DNA from 2 places in the Hymenobacter antarcticus genome. Region 2 is predicted to be linked to the other one. Evidence: riboswitches for the same ligand, from Rfam matches in the RefSeq annotation. Region 2 holds a riboswitch; the other holds the start of a gene.
The links. A riboswitch is a leader RNA that binds a small molecule or an ion and turns the genes downstream of it on or off. The one in region 2 is predicted to bind cobalamin.

Region 1: another riboswitch for cobalamin. It lies ahead of ABD819_RS20355 (TonB-dependent receptor); the one in region 2 lies ahead of ABD819_RS12865 (acyl-CoA thioesterase).

The regions. Positions count from the first base shown of each region.
Region 1 is NZ_BAABDI010000045.1:15,230-22,559, forward strand. It holds gene ABD819_RS20350 (DUF5074 domain-containing protein) at 1-424, opposite strand, end outside; gene ABD819_RS20355 (TonB-dependent receptor) at 473-2,437, opposite strand; cobalamin riboswitch at 2,599-2,812, opposite strand; gene ABD819_RS20360 (transporter) at 2,912-3,778, opposite strand; gene ABD819_RS20365 (cation diffusion facilitator family transporter) at 3,967-4,953, shown strand; gene ABD819_RS20370 (T9SS type B sorting domain-containing protein) at 5,170-7,330, opposite strand, start outside.
Region 2 is NZ_BAABDI010000017.1:38,773-46,102, reverse strand. It holds gene ABD819_RS12905 (molybdenum cofactor biosynthesis protein MoaE) at 150-572, opposite strand; gene ABD819_RS12900 (MoaD/ThiS family protein) at 669-911, opposite strand; gene moaA (GTP 3',8-cyclase MoaA) at 1,070-2,098, shown strand; gene ABD819_RS12890 (nuclear transport factor 2 family protein) at 2,110-2,493, opposite strand; gene ABD819_RS12885 (MFS transporter) at 2,648-3,121, shown strand; gene ABD819_RS12880 (MFS transporter) at 3,055-3,795, shown strand; gene ABD819_RS12875 (cupin domain-containing protein) at 3,980-4,357, shown strand; gene ABD819_RS12870 (SDR family oxidoreductase) at 4,362-5,153, shown strand; cobalamin riboswitch at 5,346-5,567, shown strand; gene ABD819_RS12865 (acyl-CoA thioesterase) at 5,715-6,101, shown strand; gene ABD819_RS12860 (putative sulfate/molybdate transporter) at 6,184-7,330, opposite strand, start outside.

The sequences.
Region 1 (7,330 bases), on a different contig from region 2:
AACCGCCCAGCCACTCGGTCAGGTAGGCCTTGTCGGCGCTGGCGGCTACCAGGAAGCGCGGCTGCGACAGCCCCCGGATGGTGGTTACGGCCGTAAAATCGGCCATTTTGACTACCTGAACTTCATCCGCACCGTTGACCACGAGGTAGCCGTTGTCGTTCACCACGGTCATCGACTGCAGGAAGGGGCCCAGCTTACGGCCGCTGTTGGCCGCCGCAAACCGGTCGGCCTGCACCATTTTGGTGGCCTTGTCGTAGAGGCTCACCGCCCCATTGGTCGAGCCCTCGTTAATCACATACACCGAATTGGTGACCGTGACGGCGGGAATCGGGGCAATTTCGGTGGCGGGGTCGCAGGCGGTGGTCAGGGCCAGCGCCACCAGCGCGGTGGCCGTCAGGCGAAAGGAGGGAATTGCGTATTTCATTGGGAAAATGGGTATTTGGCAAAAAAGGGTTGGTGTAAATCGGGGAAATCAGCGCCGGGCCAGTCGCAGGCTCACGAGCACGGAGCGGGGCGGCATGGCACGGTTGAGGTAGGTTTGGTAGCGGGCATTGGCCAGGTTGTAGCCCTGCACCAGCAGCGTGAGGCGGGCCGCGCCGTGGTCGAAATGCCGGCCCAGCCCCGCCTGCGTCAGCCAGTAGGCCGGCAAAAAATCATCGGCCCCGGCCGTGGTATAGCGGTAGCTGCTAAAGCTGGTGCCCGCGCTCAGCAGCCAGTGGCCGCGCCAGGTGGCTTCGGCGCTGGCGGTGGCGGCGTGCCGGGGCACGTAGGCCAGCTGGTTGCCCGCCGGCTCGGCATCGGCGGCGTAGCCCTGCTGCTTGCGGGCCTCGGTGAGGGCGTAGCTGGCACGCACCGCGCCCTGCCACTGCCGCCACTGCCGCGTCAGGTGGGTGTTCAGCTCCAGGCCCTGCGCCAGCACCAGCCGCAGGTTGCGCGGCGAAAACCCGATGGCCGTGGGCACCCACTGCACCCAATTATCCACGAGCTGGCGGTGGGCGGTGAGCTCGGTACGCCAGCGGCCCGGGCCGGTGGGCGTGGTTTCGTAGCGCAGGCCGGCCTCGTAGCCCCAGCCGGTTTCGGGCAGAATAAACGGGTTGCCGGTGGGCCAGTACCGCTCGTTGAGGGTGGCGGCCCGGTAGCTGCGCGCCCCACTGGCCCGGAAGGTGAGCTGGCGGCTGGTGGCCGCGTTGGCGTCGGCCATTGGTTCGGGCAACAGGTCCCACTCCAGGCCCAGCGCGGGGGCCAGGGGCGGGCGCTGGTCGGGCACGGCGGCCTGGCGCAGGTTCAGGCTCAGGCGCAGAGCAGGCCGGGGGTCGTACCGAAACAGGGCAAACGCGGCAAACCGGTTTTCGGTAATGGGCCGGGCGTAGCCGTCCACGGTGGCGGCAAAGTGCTGCGCCTCGGCCCCCAAGCGCAGGCTGGCGCGGGGGCCCAGGGCGAGCGTGTGCTCGGTCTGAGCCTGGGTGGTGCGCAGGTCCGAATCCTGGGGTTCCAGCGTATCGTCGCCGTAGCGAATGCCGTCCTGCACATAGGCCACGCGCACCAGGCCTTCGTAGCGGCCCCGGCGGTGGCGGTACTCGGTGAGGAGGCGGGTGCTGCGGTCCAGCTCGCGGCCGTGGCGGTTGGCCATGCCCAGCCCCACCTGAATCTGGCGGTCGGCCCCGGTGAGCCAGGCGGCGGCCAGAAGCTGGCCGTTTTGCCCCACGCGCAGGCGCACATCCTGGGTGAAATTCCACTGCTGAAAGGCGGCGTTTTGCTGGCGCAGGCCGGGCGTGCCGGTATAGCGCTCGGGCAGCACAAAGTCGTTTTGAGCCGTGCGGTAGAGGGCGGTGGTGCGCAGAGCCAGCCGGGAAGTGCCGTAGCTGGCCTCGGCGCTGCCGGCGGCCAGCCCGAAGCTGCCCACGTTGGCCTGCACGCTGCCCCGCAGGCCCGCGCCGAAGCGGGGCTGCCCGCTCAGCAGCACCGCGCCGCCCACCGCGCCCGTGCCGTAGAGGGCCGAGCCGGGGCCGGGCTGCACCGTTACCTCCGTGTTGCCGCCCACGGCCAGCAGCGAAAAATCGGCTTCGCCCAACGACGAAAAGTTGATGTTGACCCCGTTCCAGAGCACCGCCGTGTGGCGCGCCGACGTGCCCCGAATGCTGATGGAAGCCAGCTGCCCCGACCCGTAGTTCTTGAAGTAGATGGGCGTGCGGGCGGCCAGTGCCTCGGCCAGCGAGCTGCCCCGAAACTGGCTGAGCGCGGCCGAATCGAGGGCGTAGCGGGTGGTGCCCACGGCGTAGCGGGTGGTGCGCTCGGCCACCACGGCCACCTCGGCCAGCGGGTGGACGCGGCCGGTGAGGGTGTCGGGCCGGGTTTGGGCGGCGGCCGGCCGGCACAGGCCCGCAGCCACCAGCAGCGCAAAGGCCCCGGGCACCCAGGCAACAACGAAAATACGCATCCGAATCAAATTTTCGATAAAGAAAATTCGATTCAAAACCCGCCGCGCTCCTCTCCTGTTCAGAAGAAAAATGCTGCCGGGCCGAGGCCGAAAAACAGGAAAAAACCGGCTGCCCGAAGGCGGCCGCTGCTCTCTTTCTCCATCCGTCCTCCGCGAATGCTGAACCTATGAATGCGCTGGCAGGTCTCCTGGCTTGCTCCGCCGGGTGGGCCGCCTTCCCATTAGATGATTGATAATCAATCAGCAAACAGTGGCGTGTGTGGCCCACCCCGATATGAAGCGTACAGTTGCGGGGACAGCTCCGGCATTAAACCGGATTCCCTTTTCAGCCGCGCCCCGCGATTGGGGGTTGGCACCATCGCAGGGCAAAGGTAAGGGGTGGGAGTTAAGGGTTGAGGGCTGAGAGTTGAGAGTTGAGGATTAGGCAACAGATAACGTAACTCTCAACTTTTAACTCTCAACTCTTATCTGAACCTACCGGCGTACGGTGAAGCCCACGAAATACTCCCGGTCACTAATCCGGTTCAGGGCCAGGTGGGTACCGAAATCCAGCTGCAGGTTGTCGTTGAGCTTGATAATTGGGGCCACGTTCACGGAGGACTGCCAGCGGCGCTGCTGGGTATTCCACTGGGCCACGGCCTCGGTGATGAGGCCCAGCTTGCGGGTAAAATCGTATTCGAGGGCCACGGAGGGCACCATGTTCAGGTAGCGCTGGTCCTGCTCCCGGTCGTAGGCTACTTCGGATTGCAGTTGAGCTTCGAGGTTGAGCTTGTCGCTCAGCTCCACATCGACCGGCAGCACGAGGCCGTACTCGACGGCGCCATCGCCCACCGGGCCGCCGGTGGGCAGCCGCGCGTAGCCGATGATGGCCAGAGCAAACCTGCCCAGATGGTCGTCGCCCACGAAGTTGTGCTTCACCCGCAGGGTCACGTCGCCGAAGCCGGCGTGGCGTTCCTCAAAATCGCTGGCCCCGCTGGGGCGCTGCTTGAGCACGGTGTAAAGCGGGGCTTCCAGCTGCACATCGGTGCGGCGGCTCAGGCCCAGCTTGAGCATGGTGTAGGCCGCGTGCAGCTCCCGGGTGCGGTCCTCGTTGCCCGTACCGCCGTTGATGAGGCGCAGGGCATCCATCTCTACCTGCAAGTGCCCGGCATCGACGGTGAAGGGGCTTTCCGTCACGCCGGGGCGGTCGGGTTGCAGCTCGCGCAGGCGATTGCGCGGCACCGGCTTGAACAGGTTGAAATGAGCCGAATCGTAGGGAGACGTTTTGGCCGGGGCCTGGCCCCACGCCGCATCGAGGGTAAGAAAAAAAACAGAAAATAAGCCGGCGAAAAAGTGTTTCATGGCCGCTTGTACGCAAAAGCCGGGTTTTCGCCGGTGCGGCCACCGCGGTTGGCCAAAAGCAACTAGCCCGAGAGATATTTTCAGGACCATCAAATAACAGAGAGACCCAAAAAGGTTTCGGGCCGGGGCTGCCGTAAGGGCCCGACCCGGCTTGCCATGCCCGACCTTTGCCCCGAAAACCCGCCTGCATGACCGTTACCCAACTCAAGAACCGCCTCGGCCTGCTTTCCCTCGTGGTGAGCATCGGGCTGGTGGCCGTTAAGTTCTACGCCTACCACCTCACCCGCTCCCAGGCCGTGCTCACCGATGCGCTGGAAAGCATTATCAATGTGTTTACCAGCGGTTTCGCCCTGTACAGCCTGTATCTGGCCAGCCTGCCCAAGGATGAAAACCATCCGTACGGCCACGGCAAGGTGGAGTACCTGTCCATCGGCTTCGAAGGGGCCCTGATTTTCATTGCCGGCGTCTTTATTCTGTATAGCGCCTCGCTGAGCCTGCTGCACCCGCACCCGGTGGCCCGGCCCGACTGGGGCGTGCTCCTGCTGGCTAGCACGGCCGTGGTGAACCTGGGCGTGGGCCTGCTGCTGGTGCGCACCGGCAAACGCCTGAAATCGGTGGCGCTGGTGGGCGATGGGCAGCACCTGTACATCGATGCGGTCACGTCCATCGTGTCGTCGGGGGCGCTGGTGCTGGTGGCGGCCACCGGCATCGAGCGTTTCGATGCGGGCGCGGCCCTGCTGCTGGGCGGCTTCATTCTGGTGAACGGCGGGCGCATGCTCCGCCGGGCCGTGTCGGGCCTGATGGACGAAACCGATACCGCCGTGGTGGCCGAGGTGATTGCTGAGCTGCAGGCCCAGCGCCGCCCCTCCTGGATTGACGTGCACAACCTGCGCGTGCAGCGCTACGGCTCCAACCTGCACATCGACTGCCACATGCAGATGCCCTACTACTTCAGCCTCGATGAGGTGCACACCCAGCTGCACGACATTGAGGAGCTCATCCGGGCCCGCTTCGCGGTGGAAGTAGAGATGTTCGTGCACGCCGACCCCTGCACGTTTGCGGCCTGCTCGCTGTGCCTCATGCCCGCCTGCGCCGTGCGCCAGCATCCCTTCCGGCACGCCATTGTCTGGACGGTGACGAACGCCGTGAAGAACGAGCGCCATCACCTGAGCTAAAACGTGTACCCCGAATTTCCAATTCGGCCGCCTGAACGTGTACCCTGAATTTCCAATTCGGCCGCCTGCACGAGCTGTTCGGGTATCGTTCCCGCGGCCGAATTGGAAATTCGGGGTACACGCTCCCGCGAGTCAGGCCCCGGCCCGGCTTGCAACGCACAAAAAAGAGGGCCGCGAAATTCGCGGCCCTCTTTTTTGTGGGTATTCCGAATCGGGCTATTGCCCGCGACGAACTTCAACCCACCCTTTGGTTTTGTTGCCACTCGCGTCGGTGAGGTAGTAGTAGTACACCCCGTCCACCTGCTCGCCGCCACCCCAGGTATTCTGGTAGCTGGCGTATTCCTGCACCTTGCGGCCCCAGCGGTTATATATTTCCAGCTTGCCCCCGCGCTGGGCCACCGGCACCACGAACACGTCGTTCAGGTTGTCGTTGTTGGGCGTAATGATGTTCGGCACGCTCAGCTCCGGCACGATGACGATGCGCTGGAAAACCGAAGCCGGGCACTGGCCGCGGTTGGCAGTGCTACCCTGGGGGGTGATGAGCGTCGACGCCGAGCTCAGCTGCACAAGGTAGGTGCCACCTTGCGCCAGCACCAGGTTGCCGGGATTGTAGGTACGCGAGAATACCTTGGGAGCGTCGCTCACGAGGCGGCCGGCCCCATCCTTAATGCGCTGGTACGTCCAGCGGATAGAGTCGAGGCGGAATACCGTTGAGGTAAACCCATTGGCGGGCAGGCCATTGATGCGCGGCGGCAGTCCGTCGATGGTCGTCTGGTTGTTGAAGGTGTAGGTGATGGGCGGAATCAGCCCACCCGCGGGCTGGCTGGGGTTGGTGCGCGGGCGGCTCGAAATAGAATCTGTGATGGCGAAGCGGGCCACCACCGGGGGCGACACGCGCACCAGAATCGAGGTCGTATCGCCGCAGCCCGGGCCGAAGCCACCGTTCGGGCTGATTCGCAATTGATAGCGGCTGGTCACGGTGGGGTTCACGGTGATGTTCTGCTGAGCAGCCGTGGTGGCATTGAAACCATTGCCGCGCACCACACTCCACTGATAAGCGTAGGTCTGCAAGCGCACGATGCCAGTGGCAATGCTACGCACCGAGTCCGGACGGACCACCGAGCCGCGTAGGTTCAGCGAGCCGCTGCACAGCGTCACCGGCGTCACGTTGGGCAGGCCACTGCCGCCTACCGTGGCCAGTGCCGTGGCAAAGTTGCCCCGCAGTACCCGAATAACGATTACCCGGTTCTGAATGCCCTTGATGGGGCAGGCGTTGTCCTCGATGCGCAGGCTGATGCGGATAACCCGGCCCACCGTGCTGGGCGAAGGCTGGAAGAAGAAGGTGGCCCGGGGATTGGTCGAGCCGTTGGCGGTGGCGGCAGCGGTGCTGAATACGAACGTCCCGACATCGCCCGAGTCCAGCAGGTTGGGGTCGCTGTTGATGTTTGGGGGCACGCTCACGGTCAGCAGCTGGTTGGCGCTCGGAATCCGGAGGTTGTCGGGGTCGGTGAAGTTGAGCTGCACACGCGAGAAGCTGCACGAATACACGTCGATGCGGGTCGTATCGGTGGTGTTCACGGCATTGGTGTTGGAACCCGGCGTCACGGGGCTGACCACTACGGGGTTGGGGGTGGTGTTGCCACCGCAGTCCGTCACAATCAGGTTGGCTTCGCGGCGCACGGTGCCAATCACGCGGCGCACCCCGTTGATGCGGCGATACTCGGTGAGCAGCACGGCAATCTGATACTTGTTGCGGCCCAGGTTCGACGCCGTGTTGGCGTAGAACACGCTGGGCGTAAAGGAGATGGTGCGTGACTGCTGGTTAAAGATGAAACGAGGAACAGCGTCACGAATCGGGCACTGCCCCACCGTGTCGATACCCACCGGAATGGGCAGCGTAGGACTAAAATTACCAGTGCCCCCAATACCTGGCAGGCGCAGTACGCACAATGGGTTAGTCCTCAGAATAATAACGCCGCCACCAGTAGAACCTGGATAAGCCGTGTAGGTCGCCGGGGTGCCGCAGCTTTCGAGCGGAGCGGTGAGCGAGTAGACTACGGAATCCCCATCAGCTTCAATCGACGAGTAGGTGATGGTGGTGGGCTGCTTCCAGCACACGTACTGAATCGGAATATCGAGCGGGTCGAACTGCGGCGAGTTGTTGATAACGGCCGAACCGTTGGGCGCGGCGCGGTTGTCGAGGGTAGCCTGCACGTACAGGTCACCGCCTATGATGTTGGCCAGCGAAGGACGAGCGTTTGAGTTGGTGCTCAGTTGCCAGTTGCCGGGGGCCAGGGTTACGTCGGCCTGGTAGGTATACACGTCGTAGTTGGGCAGGCCGGCCGGCCCCACGCACGGTCCCGAAGACACGGCCGCG
Region 2 (7,330 bases):
GAACCTGTCATGCTGAGGCACGAAGCATCTTGTCCCCGCTAAACAAGTGATTGCCGCCAGATAGGATGCTTCGCAAGCTCAGCATGACAACTAGCCACAAAGCCCGATTTCTGCGCAGAAATCGGGCTTTTTCATTAAAATTCAAACGGCTAAGGATGCGCGGCCACCCACTCGGTGCCATCCTCGTATTCCTCACGCTTCCAGATGGTTACCATCTGCTTCAGCGTGTCGATGATGTATTGGCAGGCGGCGAAGCTTTCGGCGCGGTGTGGGGTGGCTACGGCTACTACCACGGCCACATCGCCGAGGGCCAGGGTGCCTTTGCGATGTACCACGGCCACTTCCTGCAGCATGGGCCACTTCTCGTAGGCCTGGGCCACCACGTGGCCGAGCTGGGTCAGGGCCATGCTGTCGTAGGACTCGTAGTGCAGCCGGCGTACCGGGCGGCCACCCGACTGGTTGCGCACCGTGCCGATGAAGGAATTTACAGCTCCGGCCGTTTCGGTTTGCACGGCGGCCAGGGCGGCGGCCACGTCAATCGGCTGGTCGGTAATGGCGAGGTGAGGGGTCATATGAGTAGTAGCGCGGACTTTGCAGTCCGCGAGTGCGCGCCGTCAAAGGCTGATTCAGTGTTGTTCAGGCCCGCGGACTACAAAGTCCGCGCTACATCAGCCGCCGGCTACGGGCGGGATGAGGGCAATTTCGTCGGTCGTGTGCAGGGCCAGGTCGTGGGCGGCGTACTCATTGTTCACGGCTACGGCGCAGCTGCGCAGCTCGCCCAGGGCGGGGTATTGTTTGCGCAGCTCATCGAGCAGAGCCCCCACGGTGGCGGGCGCAGGGGCGGGCAGCTCAATGACGGACGTACCCACAATCTCGCGGGTGATGCCGAATAAGGCGATTTTTAAAGACATATCTTCGGCGTAGATTTTAGACAAAAACCAGCGGGCGGGAGGCATTCAGGCCCAGGCACTGCCTGAGAGATGAACACCTTTTCTTAATCGAGGGTTTACCGCAAGCCGGCTGTCTTACGTACAGCCCGACAAAATTGGTGATAAACGTGCTTCCATCCTTGCTCTCCCCGGCTGTACCGCCGGCCGTCACGCCTCTCTTCGACCAGCACGGCCGGCCGCTGGAGTACCTGCGCCTGGCCGTGACGGACCGCTGCAACCTGCGCTGCTTCTACTGCATGCCCGAAGAAGGCATCAAGTACATGCCCAAGCAGGAGCTGCTGACCTACGAGGAAATGCTACGCCTGACCAGCCTGCTGGCTACTATGGGCGTGCGCAAAGTGCGCCTGACCGGTGGCGAGCCCTTCGTGCGGCGCGACCTGGTGCCCTTCATGGAGCGCCTGGCCCAGCTGCCGGGAATCGACGACATCAGCCTGACAACCAACGGGGTGCTCACCGCGCCGCACGTGCCCACCCTGGCCCGCCTGGGCGTGAAGGCCGTGAACCTGAGCCTCGACACGCTGGACCGGGCCCGCTTCGCCAGCATCACGCGGCGCGACGAGCTGCCGCGCGTTATGGAAACGTTTCATGCGCTGCTGGAGGCCGGAATTCAGGTGAAAATCAACGCTGTGGTGATGGACGGGCAGAACATCGACGACCTTGTTTCGCTGGCCGACCTCAGCCGCAATTTGCCGGTTGATGTGCGCTTCATCGAGGAAATGCCCTTCAATGGTGGCAGCCACGAAGCCGGCCCGGCCTCGCTGCCGTGGAACCACATCCGCATTCGCCAGCATCTGGAGCAGCATTTTGGTGCCCTGACGCCGGTTACGATGGCGGCCGGGGCCACCGCTTCGGAATACCGCATTGCCGGGCACCAGGGCACGGTGGGCATCATTGCGGCGTATTCGCGCACCTTTTGCGGCACCTGCAACCGTCTGCGCCTTACGGCCGAAGGCGGCATCAAAACCTGCCTCTACGACCAGGGCGTGCTCGATACCCGCGCCCTGCTGCGCGGCGGCGCTTCGGATGCGGAGATTGTGGCGGCGCTGAGTGATGCTTTCCGCTACCGAGCGGCCAATGGGTTTGAGGCCGAGCGGCAGCGGCCCCTGCACCAGCTCAGCTTCGAGAGCATGGCCACGATTGGGGGGTAGCAGACCCGTTTTTAGAACATGGTATTCTCGTTCTGCGCCATTTCCGGCACTACTTGCAGCACGTCCCAGTGCTCCACGATTTTGCCGATGGCATCGAAACGGAAGATGTCGATACCGGCGTAGTCGTGGCCGCCGGGCCAGGTTTGGTGGCAGTGCAGCACCACCAGGTCGGCCTCGGCCACGGCGCGCACTATGTGCACGTGCTTGCCGGGGTATTCGGCCTGCATTCGCAGGAAATACGTGAGGAAGCCCAGCTGGCCGTCGCGCACGTGCGGGTTGTGCTGAATGTACTCGTCGCCCACGTAGCGGGCCAGTGCCTCGGCCGGTTGGCAGTCGTTGAACATCGGCTCATGTAAGGCAATATTAGTCTGCTTGTTATGGTTGGTCGGGCTCATGGTGTCGGGCGAAAACGTTTGCTGAAAGATGGACGGAGATTTGAGGCATGAGGCAACTTCTGGCGGCGGCCGGGCGTTGCGGGTGCTTATTTTTGGCTTACTCAAAAACCCGATGGGTTGGGCAGTAGCGGGCCACCGGCAACCTATGATTTCATTGACTACTTCAACCGGGCATATTTCCCGCAAAACCCACCGGCTGGCCGTAGGCGCCTTATTCTTTCTGCTGGGCCTGTGCTTTGCCAGCTGGGCCTCGCGCATTCCGAGCGTGCAGCAAACGATGGGCATATCGGAGGCCGGGCTGGGCGGCGTGCTGCTGGCCATTCCGCTGGGGCAGCTGGTGTCGCTGCCGCTGGCCGGGTGGCTGGTGGCCAGGGAAGGCAGCCGCAAAGTGGTGCTGTGGGGCGTGCTGCTCTACGCCGCCGCGCTGGTGGGCCTGGGCTGGGCCGCCAACCTCTACCAGCTGCTGCCGTGCCTGGTTCTTTTCGGCATCGGGGGCAACCTGACCAATATTTCGGTACCCAGGCCGTGGGCGTGGAGCGGCTGTACAAGCACAAGCCCATTATGGCCTCTTTTCATGGGCTGTGGAGCCTGGCCGGGTTCGTGGCGGCGGCCGTGGGCTCGTTTATGATTGGGCACGCGGTGCCGCCGGGCGTGCATTTCGTCTTTATCGCGGTGTTTATTCTGGCCGGGCTGGCGGTGAGCGCCGGCTCCATGGTGCGCGAAGATTCGGGCGTGGACCCCGACCAGCCCATCTTCGTGAAGCCCGACAAGGAGCTGCTGGGGCTGGGGGCCATTGCCTTCTGCGCGCTCATCTGCGAGGGCGCGATGTTCGACTGGAGCGGGGTGTATTTCAAGAAGGTTATTCAAGCTGATAAAGACTGGGTGGGCGCGGGCTACACGGCGTTTATGAGTACCATGGCGCTGGGCCGCTTCGGGGCCGACTGGCTGGCGGGCCGGCTGGGAGCCCGGCGCGTTATCCAGCTCAGCGGGCTGCTCACGGCCACGGGCTTGCTGATTGCGGTGCTGCTGCCCACGCTGGGCACGGCGCTGCTGGGGTTTCTGCTGGTGGGCTTTGGAACGTCGGCGGTAGTGCCGCTGGTGTACTCGGCGGCGGGCAAGTCGACGCGGATGTCGGCCGGTATGGCACTGGCTTCGGTTTCGACTATCGGCTTCTTTGGGTTTTTGCTGGGGCCGCCGGTCATTGGTTTCGTGGCCGGGGCTACCAGCCTGCGGGTGTCGTTCGCGCTCATTGCCCTGATGGGCCTGTGCGTGTCGGCGGTGGCCAGCCGGGTGCGGGTGTAGCTGCTGAGGAAAGGGAAATTGAAGGAGGTTAACGGAAAAAAGAACGGTCATGCTGAACGCAGTGAAGCATCTCTACCGCGCCCTAATCCTAACATTTAAGTTAGTATTGGGGTAGAGATGCTTCGGCTGCGCTCAGCATGACCGTTCTGGTTCAATAAAACCCCATCCAACCCCAAAACTCCCAATGGAAACCGCCCGCCAAGTAACCAAATACGCCTGGGACGATATGCCCAAAGAGCAGCTGTCGGACCAGCTTTCGCGTCGCCTCATCACCGGCGATAAAATGATGCTGGCCCACGTCTACCTCAAAAAAGGCTGCGTCGTGCCGCTGCATCACCACGAAAACGAACAGATTACCTACATCCTCGAGGGAGCCCTGCGCTTTCACATCGGTGCGGAAGATGGCGAGGAAATCATCGTGCGGGCGGGCGAGGTGCTGCACATTCCGTCCAACGTGCCGCACATGGCCGAGGCGCTGGAAGACACGCTCGACGTGGACATTTTCAGCCCGCCCCGCCAGGACTGGCTCGACAAATCGGACGATTACCTGCGCCAGAAATAGCCCCATGAACCTCGGACTGAACGGAAAAATAGCCCTGGTAGCCGCTGCCAGCAAGGGCCTGGGCCGCGCCGTGGCCGAAGAGCTGGCCGCCGAGGGCGCGTCGCTGGTGCTGTGCGCCCGTGGCAACGACGAGCTGCAGGCCACCTGCGCTGCCATCGAAAAAGCCCACGGGGTGCCCGTGCTGGGCATTGCCGCCAATGTGGCCGAGCCCGCCGACGTGGCCCGCGTAGTGCAGGCCGCCTTTGCCCGGTTCGGCCGCGTCGATATTCTGGTAACCAACGCCGGCGGCCCGCCCGCCGGCACCTTCGACGCCTTGAGCCCCGAAGTCTGGCAGGCCGCCACCCAGCTGCTCCTCACCAGCGTGGTGGAGCTGACCCGCGCCGTGCTGCCCGGCATGAAAGAACGAGGCTGGGGCCGCATCCTCAACATCACGTCCATCTCGGTGAAGCAGCCGGTGGCCAACCTGATGCTGTCCAACAGCCTGCGGGCGGCCGTGACGGGCATGGCCCGCACGCTGGCTACCGAGGTGGCCCCGTTCGGCATCACCGTCAACAACATCCTGCCCGGCTACACCCGCACCGAGCGGGTGGTGAGCCTGGCCGAAGCCGCCGCCGCGCGGGAAGGTATTTCCGCTGCCGATGCCACGGCCCGCTGGGAAGCCGAAATCCCGATGCGCCGCTTGGGCGAGCCGCGAGAGTTTGCGGCGCTGGCGGCGTTTCTGTGCTCGGAGCGGGCCAGCTACATCACCGGCACGTCGGTGCCGGTCGATGGGGGCTGGATTCGCTCGCTGCTGTAATCTGGATAGAGCTTGGAACGATGAAAGTAGCCCGTCATGCTGAGCGAAGCCGAAGCATCTCTACCCCAGTAGTAATTATTTACGCTCGCGGTAGAGATGCTTCGGCAAGCTCAGCATGACGTTCCTGTTTTGTTCCCTAAGCCGCAACCCGCCCCGCACCCGTACCTTCGCCCCGTTGGTTCTCGGTTTGATTTCCTTCAATCAGCGGACGGTTTCCGGCCAGAGCTTCGGCTCCGACGGGAATTAAAAGGGAATCGGGTGCAACTCCCGAACAGACGCGCTACTGTGAGTTTCCCGGCCTGAACAGGTCGGAACAGGCCGCCCCATTTATGCCCATTGGCCCGCCCCAGCGGACTGAGAAGGGCGGGGCCGCCCGAAATAAGTCAGGAGACCTGCCGGCCGCCGAGTGATGCTGCCCTCGCGCTTTGGGGCTGGCATCGGCGGTGCCGTGCCGCCGCGCCCTGGGCGCGGCCGGGGTGTGGCGCGGCCGGTGGTTGGCTGCTGAAAACGGGGCTTGAAATCAGGCGAAGGCCCGTTATCGCCTTTTTTAACCCCCAGTTCATGCTTCTTGCCGACCGCATTGCCCGCGCCGAAACGCGCATCTTCAAAGCCGTATTTCCCAACACCACCAACCACTACGATACCCTGTTCGGCGGCACCACGCTCATGCTCATGGACGAGGTGGCTTTCATCGCCGCCACCCGGTTTTCGCGCCTGAAAATGGTAACCGTGTCTTCCGAGCGGGTCGATTTCACGCACCCCATTCCCGGCGGTTCTCTGGTCGAGCTGGTCGCCAGCATCGAGCACGTCGGGAAAACCAGCCTGAAGGTGCGCGTCGAGCTATTCGTGGAGCAGATGTACTCCGACGACCGCCACAAGGCCGTCACGGGCCTGTTCACGTTCGTCGCGGTCGACGAGCACAAGCGGCCTGTGCGGATATTGGAGTAATTGTCAGGTGCTCGTTGTTAGTTGTCAGGCTCAATTGGATATTCTGGAACATCACTGACAACTGACAACGAGCAACCGACAGCTAAAACTTCCCCAGCCCTACCCAGCCGCGCTGCATGGCGTAGTACACGGCCGTGCCCACCAGCAGGCCCACGAGGTAGCCATACGGCAGGCCGGCGCAGAGCAGGCCTACCAGCAGCGTCACCAGCAAATTGGGCCGCTGCCCGCTGATGTCGCGCAGCAGCGTGGCCAGCGACAGCGCCTCGAACAGCAGCAGCACGCCCAGCACCGGCAGCGGAAAAATCTGGACCACCTCGGCAAAGCCCTGGCTGAAAAACAGGCCCATCACCAGGAAAATGCCGCCGTAGATGACCGCCGAGCCACCCGTGCGCGCCCCAAACGCGTAGTGCCCCACCAAACCGCCCGAGCCGTGGCACACCGGAAAGCCACCCAGAAACGGGTTCACCAGGTTCATCAGCGCGTAGGTGAAGCTGATTTGGCGGACGCTGAGCGGACGGTCGGGGAAATGGTCGTGCACCACCTGCCGGGTGGCCAGAATGGAATTGCCGAGCGACAGCGGAATCTGGGGCAGCGCCAGCAGCACGGCCCCGGTGAGGATGTCGGCCGTTTGGGGCAGGTGCCACGTGGGCAGGTGCAGGCCCGCCGCCCGCTGGGCCGTGGCCAAATCGAGCTTGAATATCAGCGCGTAGGCCACGCCCAGGGCAATGACGATGAGCGCCGCCGGCCAGCGCCGGTTGCCAAACAGCAGCACCGTGACGGTGAAGGCCGCCGCCGCCAGCGCGTAGCCCGCCGCCCCGTCCGAGCCCACGTACTTGGTGAGGGCCAGCGTGGCCAGCTGCAGGGCCAGCCCGAACTGAATGCCGCGCACCACTGGCTTGGGCACCAGCCGCGCCAGCCCATCAATCAGCCCGGTTATCGACAGGAAAAACATGCTGATGCCAATGGCCAGCCCGCCCCCGAAAATCACGCGGCCGGGAATCTTCTGGGCAATAACCAGCGCCGCGAAGGCCTTGAGCGGCTGCACGGGCATGGGCATCCGGTACCACAGCCCCGAGAACACCTGCATCAGCCCGAACATAATGAGCACCCCGGCGCTGTCCACGCCCGAGGCGGCGATGACGCCGATGAGCAGCGGCAAGTCGGTACCCAGGTCGCCAAACGCACCGGCCACTTCGTTGCGGTCGAAGCGGATGGCGGGGCGGGCCGGC